2 regions of the Cytobacillus sp. EB106-05-05-XG126 genome follow, and region 1 is predicted to be linked to the other one. Evidence: riboswitches for the same ligand, from Rfam matches in the RefSeq annotation. Region 1 holds a riboswitch; the other holds the start of a gene.
What was found. A riboswitch is a leader RNA that binds a small molecule or an ion and turns the genes downstream of it on or off. The one in region 1 is predicted to bind FMN.
Positions count from the first base shown of each region.

Region 2: it holds a riboswitch for FMN, as region 1 does, so the genes downstream of both, AC3WTL_RS18630 (ECF transporter S component) here and ribD (bifunctional diaminohydroxyphosphoribosylaminopyrimidine deaminase/5-amino-6-(5-phosphoribosylamino)uracil reductase RibD) in region 1, are expected to answer to the same signal.

Region 1 is NZ_JBYTDU010000022.1:12,278-16,153, reverse strand. It holds gene ribE (riboflavin synthase) at 1-545, opposite strand, end outside; gene ribD (bifunctional diaminohydroxyphosphoribosylaminopyrimidine deaminase/5-amino-6-(5-phosphoribosylamino)uracil reductase RibD) at 545-1,642, opposite strand; FMN riboswitch at 1,786-1,948, opposite strand; gene AC3WTL_RS23785 (EcsC family protein) at 2,081-2,902, shown strand; gene AC3WTL_RS23780 (TlpA disulfide reductase family protein) at 2,921-3,496, opposite strand; gene AC3WTL_RS23775 (hypothetical protein) at 3,585-3,876, opposite strand, start outside.
Region 2 is NZ_JBYTDU010000007.1:90,623-94,498, forward strand. It holds gene AC3WTL_RS18620 (YpbB family protein) at 1-979, opposite strand, end outside; gene AC3WTL_RS18625 (ferredoxin) at 1,239-1,487, shown strand; gene AC3WTL_RS18630 (ECF transporter S component) at 1,611-2,195, opposite strand; FMN riboswitch at 2,358-2,529, opposite strand; gene AC3WTL_RS18635 (histidinol-phosphatase) at 2,688-3,500, opposite strand; gene AC3WTL_RS18640 (M23 family metallopeptidase) at 3,569-3,876, opposite strand, start outside.

The DNA of each region.
Region 1 (3,876 bases):
AATTCGAGATTAACAATGTCTCCAGCTGTTTTGAAGCCCAGTACCGTTTCACTCGCTGTATGTGGAATGATCGAGACGGTAACGGTATTGTCTTCATTGCCGAAAACAGTAAGGGAAATCCCATCTACTGCAATAGAGCCTTTCATGATAAGCAAATGGCTTAAGGCAGGCGGCACAGATATTTGTATATAAATAGCATTCTCACTCGCTGCCTTTTTGATGATTTGACCTGTACCATCCACATGCCCTGTCACAAAATGCCCGCCAAATCGGCCATTTGCAGACATTGCCCTCTCCAGATTGACTTTTGTTCGTTCTTTAATGGCAGAAAGCGAAGTGCTTTTGAATGTTTCGGGCATGACATCTGCTGAAAATTCATTTTTTGCAAATTCCGTAACTGTAAGACACACGCCATTAACCGAAATGCTGTCCCCCAATTGAACATCTGATAAAACTTTGGAGGCCTGAATCGTCAGTTTCATCGCCTTGCCTTGCTGAACTACTTTTTTTACTGTTCCAAGCTCCTCAATAATTCCTGTAAACATTATTGCGTGGCCTCCCTCAGCGGTTTTGCGGTAATTCTAAGGTCTCCGCCAATCCTTTTGATTTCTGTGAATTCCAGTACAGGGGAGTCTTTTACATAGTCGGCACCATCCCCGCCAATAAATGGAATCGCCTTATTGCCTCCAATAATTTTAGGAGCCATATAGAGGATCATCTGCTGAAAGAAACCTTCTTTAATAAATGAAGCATGGATCTCAGACCCGCCTTCAACAAATAAAGTCATGATGTTTCTTTCACCTAAGTTTTTTAATACTTCTTTAATCGGCACCTCATTTGCAGGAAAAGAAAAAACTTCTGCATTATACTTCCTTATTTCCTCTGCTTTTGTCGAATCTATTTCGCAGCCGGTAAAGATGATGGTCTTAACAGACTGATCTCGGATGACATTTGCGTCAGCCGGAATTCTGAGATTTGTATCTAAAACAATTCGAATGGGATTTTTTCCGCCTTGGGGCAGCCTGGCGGTTAAAAGGGGATTATCGTGAATGATCGTATTTACACCTGTAAGTATTGCGTCATGTTCATGCCGTAGACGGTGTACATCCTGCCTGGATTCTGGAGAGGTAATCCATTTGCTGTCACCGGTTTTTGCAGCTGTTTTCCCATCAAACGATGAAGCTGCTTTAATGGTTACGTATGGTGTCTTTGTTTTTATAAAATGGAAAAATGGTTCGTTTAGGGCATCTGCTTCCTTTTTCAACAGACCGGTCACCACGTCAATACCGGCATCCTGCATCCTTTCGATTCCTTTGCCTGAAACCAGAGGATTTGGATCGGCAGAAGCAATAAAAACCCTATTAATTCCTGAATTAATAATTAAGTCTGCGCATGGCGGAGTCCTGCCAAAATGGCTGCACGGTTCAAGAGTGACATAAATATCAGCCCCTTTAACCTCATCGCCAGCTGCAGCAATCGCATGGACTTCTGCATGGGGAGTTCCCGCCTTCAGGTGAGCACCCATCCCAAGAATTTCACCATTTTTAACAACAACCGCACCCACCTGCGGGTTAGGACTTGTTTGTCCTTTGGCTGCCGCTGCCAGACTGATGGCTAACTTCATATATTCCTGGTGGTTCAAATTATGTGAATCCTCCTTTCCTTACAATTTCTCCAATTTAAGTATGAAACGGCAAAACCCCGTACACCAGCTAGGTGAAACGGGGCAAAAACACATGACGAAATAAGCGTTTAAAAAAAGAAATTTTGAACGCGTTACTATACTCATTCCTTCTCCCATCCAGACTTTCACTGTCGGCTTTGGAATTTCACCAAATCCACCGCTATTATTAAGCACCTATCTCTGCTAATAAAACCGGGTCACGGACTAAGAGGGCGTACCCTCATCACCGCCGGTTGGGAATTTCACCCTGCCCCGAAGGAAATCCTATTCTATTATAAGAATCTTATCATGAATAGCCGAAATATACAAAGAGAATTGGTTGTGAAAGAAGTGAAACTTTTGCTTTAAACAGCCGTATAGTTAAAATATAGAAGAAGGAATGAAAGGGCGATACTAATGATTGAACCGAAAGAACAGCTGATAAATGAATTAAAGAAATGCGAAGAATGGGAAAAAGACCAAGGTGATTTGTGGTTTTGGGAGAAGCTCGGGAGGCTTCCTTTCAAACTTATTGATAGATTCACACCGGAGTTCATACAAAAAAAGGTTGGAGTGATTCTTGATGAACTTGGCACGTATATTCAATCAGGAGGAAGATATTTAAGTTCAGCAGCAGCGTTAAAGAATTATTATCCTGGACAGAATATCCATACCTTGCAGGATGTAGAAGCCCTGCCCATAGTAAAGATGGATGAAGCCGCGGAAAAGCTAACCTCAAACAGAAAAAGAACCGCTGCATTGCAGGGTGCGGGAACTGGAGTCGGAGGGATTTTCACCCTGACCATTGATATCCCTCTTCTCCTCGGCATTCAATTAAAAACACTGCAGGATATTGCGATTTGCTATGGCTTCGATCCCGCAGATAAAAATGAAAGAATGTTCATCGTCAAAATCCTTCAATTTGTTTCCAGTGATATTGTTGGAAAAAAAGCTATTCTGCAGCAGCTTACCATGTTTGGCGCTAAAGAAGAAGGACCAAAAAGGGAAGTCGTTTCTGAGCTTCAAGGCTGGAGAGAGGTTGTGTTTTCGTACAGGGACCAAATAGGCTGGAAAAAACTTTTCCAAATGATCCCTATTGCCGGATTGCTTTTTGGGGCATTCATAAATCGCTCTGCCGTTAATGATATTGCAGAAGCCGGCATAATGCTATACAGAAAAAGGGTAATCGTTAATCGCCTTCACCAGGATATGATTGCAGATATAAAGCCGGAGAGCTAATATGGCTCTCCGGTTTGTTTATGGAAGCTTTTTGATTTCCTTCTCCATATATTCTTCATTTAAGGCTCCCAAAACTTTTTCTCTAATAACTCCATCAGAGTCAATAAAATAGCTTGTAGGATAAGCCATAATATTATAATCCGCACCAACAGCGCCCTTTACATCCATAGGGATTGTAAAAGTCAGACCCAGCTCTTTCACGAACTTCTCAGCGTCTCCGTTATTCTTTTCAGTGTTTGTTAGATTTACGGCAAGAATATCGAATTTTTTATCTTTGTACTTTTTATAAAGCTTCTCCATATGCGGCATTTCCGCGCGGCATGGAGGACACCAGCTTGCCCAAAAATTCAGAAGCACAGCTTTGCCCCTGTAGTCACTGAGTTTCACCGGATTTCCTTCCATATCTGTCAGTTCAAAATCTGGAGCAATGCTGCCTTTCTCCAAACCAATAGGCAAATCCTCAGGATCTTCAATTTTATCGTATTTTTGCATTTGTCCAGCTTGCTCTACTACTCCCTTTTCCTTAAGAATGGTCTTGTCAACAATGAACAGCAAAAGGACAATAACTGCAGCTGCCAGTAAAAACTTTTTCATTCCAACACCTCTATACTGATTTCCCTATACTTAAACTGAATTTATCATACTATATGGGGAATCCAGAATCTATAAATGTGCACATGTTTTAATGATTGCGATAAAGAAATAGAGCCGCAAAAATTGCATAAATTCTGCGCTTTTCTTTTGCATCCAGACTAATATTAAAAGAAAGGACAGGTGTGTTTGGATCCTTAAAGCGCTTCCCCCACTCAAATGGCATCCACCCTTTGCGAAAACGGGCAATTCTATTCGATTGATCATCTAGTACCTGCAGATCTGTGTGTAAAAAGGTTTTAGGAACGGCATACTGCATATCTCCATTCTGAAACAGCAGAGTGCTTCCTTCCTTTTTAAATTCGATTATTTCCCTGCAGTGG
Region 2 (3,876 bases), on a different contig from region 1:
TTAATTGCATTGAATCAGCACGATTGGCTGCATGAAGGATCAGCTTCTGTTTTTCCTCGGAGACATAACGTGTGATATTAAAGCAGCTGTCGTTTAATGCTACTTCCACAATATGATCCTCAATTGTACTTTTTTTCAATCTTCTCATTTTAGCTATATCATCCAAATCCAGTCCCTGTTTTAACATTGTGTAAGTCTTTTGGGCAGACAATGTTAGCTGAACTTCATTTCCTGCATCGCTAACGATCTTATTGATAAGCGGATATTCGGCAGAATTATCTCTTCCGCTTGCCAGTATATGATGAATAGCCCCAAGGAACTGATGGTGGTAATAATCCTGGCTGATTCCAAGCTGTTCAGAAGCCTGAACAGCTGTGAGGCCAATACGGTTATAGCCTGTCAGCCTCAATGTAAGCACAGCAGGATTAATATTATTCAGATCTTCAAGGCACTGACCAAGTTCCTTGTACAGCATAACCCCAACTTCACCGCGGGAAAATCCAGATTTCCCCAGAAAGTCTTTCAGCCATTCATGAATATCTCTTTTTCTTTGGATAGGAAGGTACTTTACATTGTTATTATTTAAGTGGGATATTACCTGAATTAAAAGTGTAATCCTCTCCCAAAACAATTCACCTGTACTATGATACAGCCATCCGTTTAATGATGAAGGTATTGGACATTCTAAAAGAGATCTTTCGAGCTCTTTCTTCCCTTCTTCAGTTAAAATGTAATGCTTTTCATCAATGGCAGTCATCCAGCTGCTGCTTAGGATTTCTTCTGCAAGATGGTCCAGTACTCCCCTGCTTAAATTTCCAAATGTACGAAAAAACGGGGTTAGTTGAAATAGATGAGCATCTTGGATGGTCTGGGAAGACTTTTTTCCATTAAGCAAATGTAAAATGGAATATATAGTTCTTTGTCCCTGCAACTCGTTAACACAGTACATTATTACAGATTTCAAATAAGCTCTTTGCATTATGTTCACCTTACGGCTTAAGATTTTTTATTTTTTCATTACCTTCTTTTTCTTACTTCTATTTTATCATGAAAGAAATCGGCAGGCCGTTTTAATTATTTCTAACAGGGTAAATTATGCCTAAACCCTTATGTGATAAGCATTCTCAATACATTTTCTATTGAAAAGTTGAACATACAGTTTTACAATAGGATGTGAGGAATGTGTTACCATCATCTTGATGGGAGATTAATTGTTTAATTCTTGGGAGGTTTTTTTCATGGCAAAGTATACAATTGTTGACAAAGAAACATGCATTGCATGTGGAGCTTGCGGCGCAGCTGCACCGGACATTTATGATTACGATGATGAAGGCATCGCATTTGTTACCCTTGATGATAACCAGGGTATCGTTGAGATTCCAGATGTATTGATGGACGATATGATGGATGCATTCGAAGGCTGCCCAACCGATTCAATCAAAGTTGCTGATGACGCTTTTGATGGCGACCCGCTTAAATACGAATAATCCCTCAGCCATACTCTAATCTTTGTTAAGCTACTGCTCCCTTTCAACTAGAAAGGGAGTTTTTTGGCTTACAAATTGAAAAAGCAGCGGAACATTTGCCGCTGCTTTAAATTTATATATTCATTATGCTGCACTTTTTAATACAGCCTGCTTTTCTACCCAGGTTCTCATGCGTGTAAAAATGAGCATGAAAACAATTGAAATAATAATTCCTTTTAGAATATTGAATGGCAATATCCCTGTAACAATCATTGTTCTCATTTCAGGCGCTGACATTGCCGGGAAATTCAGGAAGAATGTATATGCCGGCAGAATGACAACGTAATTAAGCACACTCATAATAACAGCCATAACCATGGTGCCGATTACGAGCCCAAACGTCATGCCTTTTTTGGTCTTCAGCTTGCTGTATACATAATAAGTAGGCAAGACGAACAAAATGCCTGCCGCAAAGTTTGCAATATGTCCGACAGGTACCCCTGTTGCACTCCCAGTCATGAAGTAATCAAGAATATTTTTAATAAGCTCCACTAATATTCCTGCTGCCGGGCCAAAGATTAACGCTGCGATTAATGCAGGAATATCGCTGAAGTCAATCATCAAAAATTGCGGAAACGGCGGAATTGGAAAATTGAGCAGCATTAATACATAAGAGATGCTGCTTAGCATTCCGATGGCAACCATTGATTTGATATTAAGTTTTTTCAAGTTCCTCTCTCCTTTTTAGGACTATCTCTCCTATAGAAGAAAGGTTCGGCTAAGCAAATATCTTCGCAATAAATAACCCTCAAGCTAAAATAACTTGAGGGAGTGTTGCAAAGGCATGCTTAATAACGTTCAAAACCTGCATTTTTTGAACGTCTGCAGAACCTCCATCTTCTCCCATCCAGACTGTACTGTCGGCTTTGGAATCGCACCAAATCCTGCCCAATTAAATGCAAAGCGTTTTTCGACCAAAACGCTTCTCTCAGGCTCGCGGGCTTAGAGTTAAGATTAACCCATCACCGCCGGTCGGGAATTTCACCCTGCCCCGAAGATAGACCGTATTTATTTATACAGATTAATTATACTGAAAAAAAGTTATTCTGTGAAGGGATTTGTTTATCTGTATGGATTTGAAACATATATATATCCATGTCCATACCTATTAAAATGTTTCTGGATAATACAAAAAAGGGAGGCTCTGCCATCCCTTTTGCATTATCTAAGCGGATATTCCTTTCTTTCTCCTTTGGAAAAAGTCATGATGGACTCATATCCCACTTCTTTTGCAAGAGCAATTGCCTTATCAAAATCGGCACCTACATGTTCAGGAAAGTGCGCATCAGATGAAAGTACAATCGGGATATTTTTCTCATAGCATTTCTGCAGGAGCCTTTTGTCCGGGTATAGTTCACCGACTGGCTTTCGCAGACCGGCTGTGCTGATCTCTACACATGTCTTGGATTCTGCCAGTGCATTGGCTGCACGATCATACTGCTCCAGCAAAAACTCTTCGTCCTTAGGAACATATTTAAAGATTTTCACGAGGTCTAAATGGCCTACAATATCAAATAAATTGGATTGGGCCAGTGTGACCACTTGATCAAAATACTTCCTATATATCTCATAAAGATCCCGTTTATCCCATTCTTTTCTAAATTCAGCAAGATCTATGCCGAAATCTCCAACCCAATGTATGGATCCAATTACATAATCAAATGAGTAACTGTTAATAAACTTCGTCATTTCATCATGCTTGCCCGGCGTATAGTCCATTTCTATTGACATTTTCACATCTTTGTTATTACTCCACGCTTCTTGAAAAACATTCACATAGTCTTTCATATCATAAAATCGTCTTTCGTTTACCCATGGATTTTGCAGAATGTCTGCTGTCTGATAGAAATGATATGCATGTTCCGAAATCCCAAAAGATTCAATCCCTTTTTGGGCAGCAGCATCTGTGAATTTTTTTAAATAATCCAGGCTTAACGTGCCATTTTCAAGATGGTTATGATAGTCTGTAAGCATTTCTCTAACTCCCCCAGTTTTTTACCCATTATACTTTAAGGGAGTAAAGCGGTGCAATCATTTCTATTCTATTTTTTGTGAATGATTAGAATTTGTCCAATTTTGATAACATCTGAATTTGAATTGTTTAACTCTTTAATAGCTTCTGCTGTTGTATCATGCATTTTCGCTATAGAAGTTAATGTATCGCCTTGCTTAACAGTGTATTCACTAAATTTGCCGGGTTTTATCATCAGTTTTTGACCTGTAAGAATGTGATCAGGATTAATATTATTTAAACCGGCAATATCAACGGGCTGCAGATTATAGTGTGCAGCGATGGACCATAATGTTTCCCCGGTTTTAACTATATGGTAGGTTTCCCCGGAATCATTTG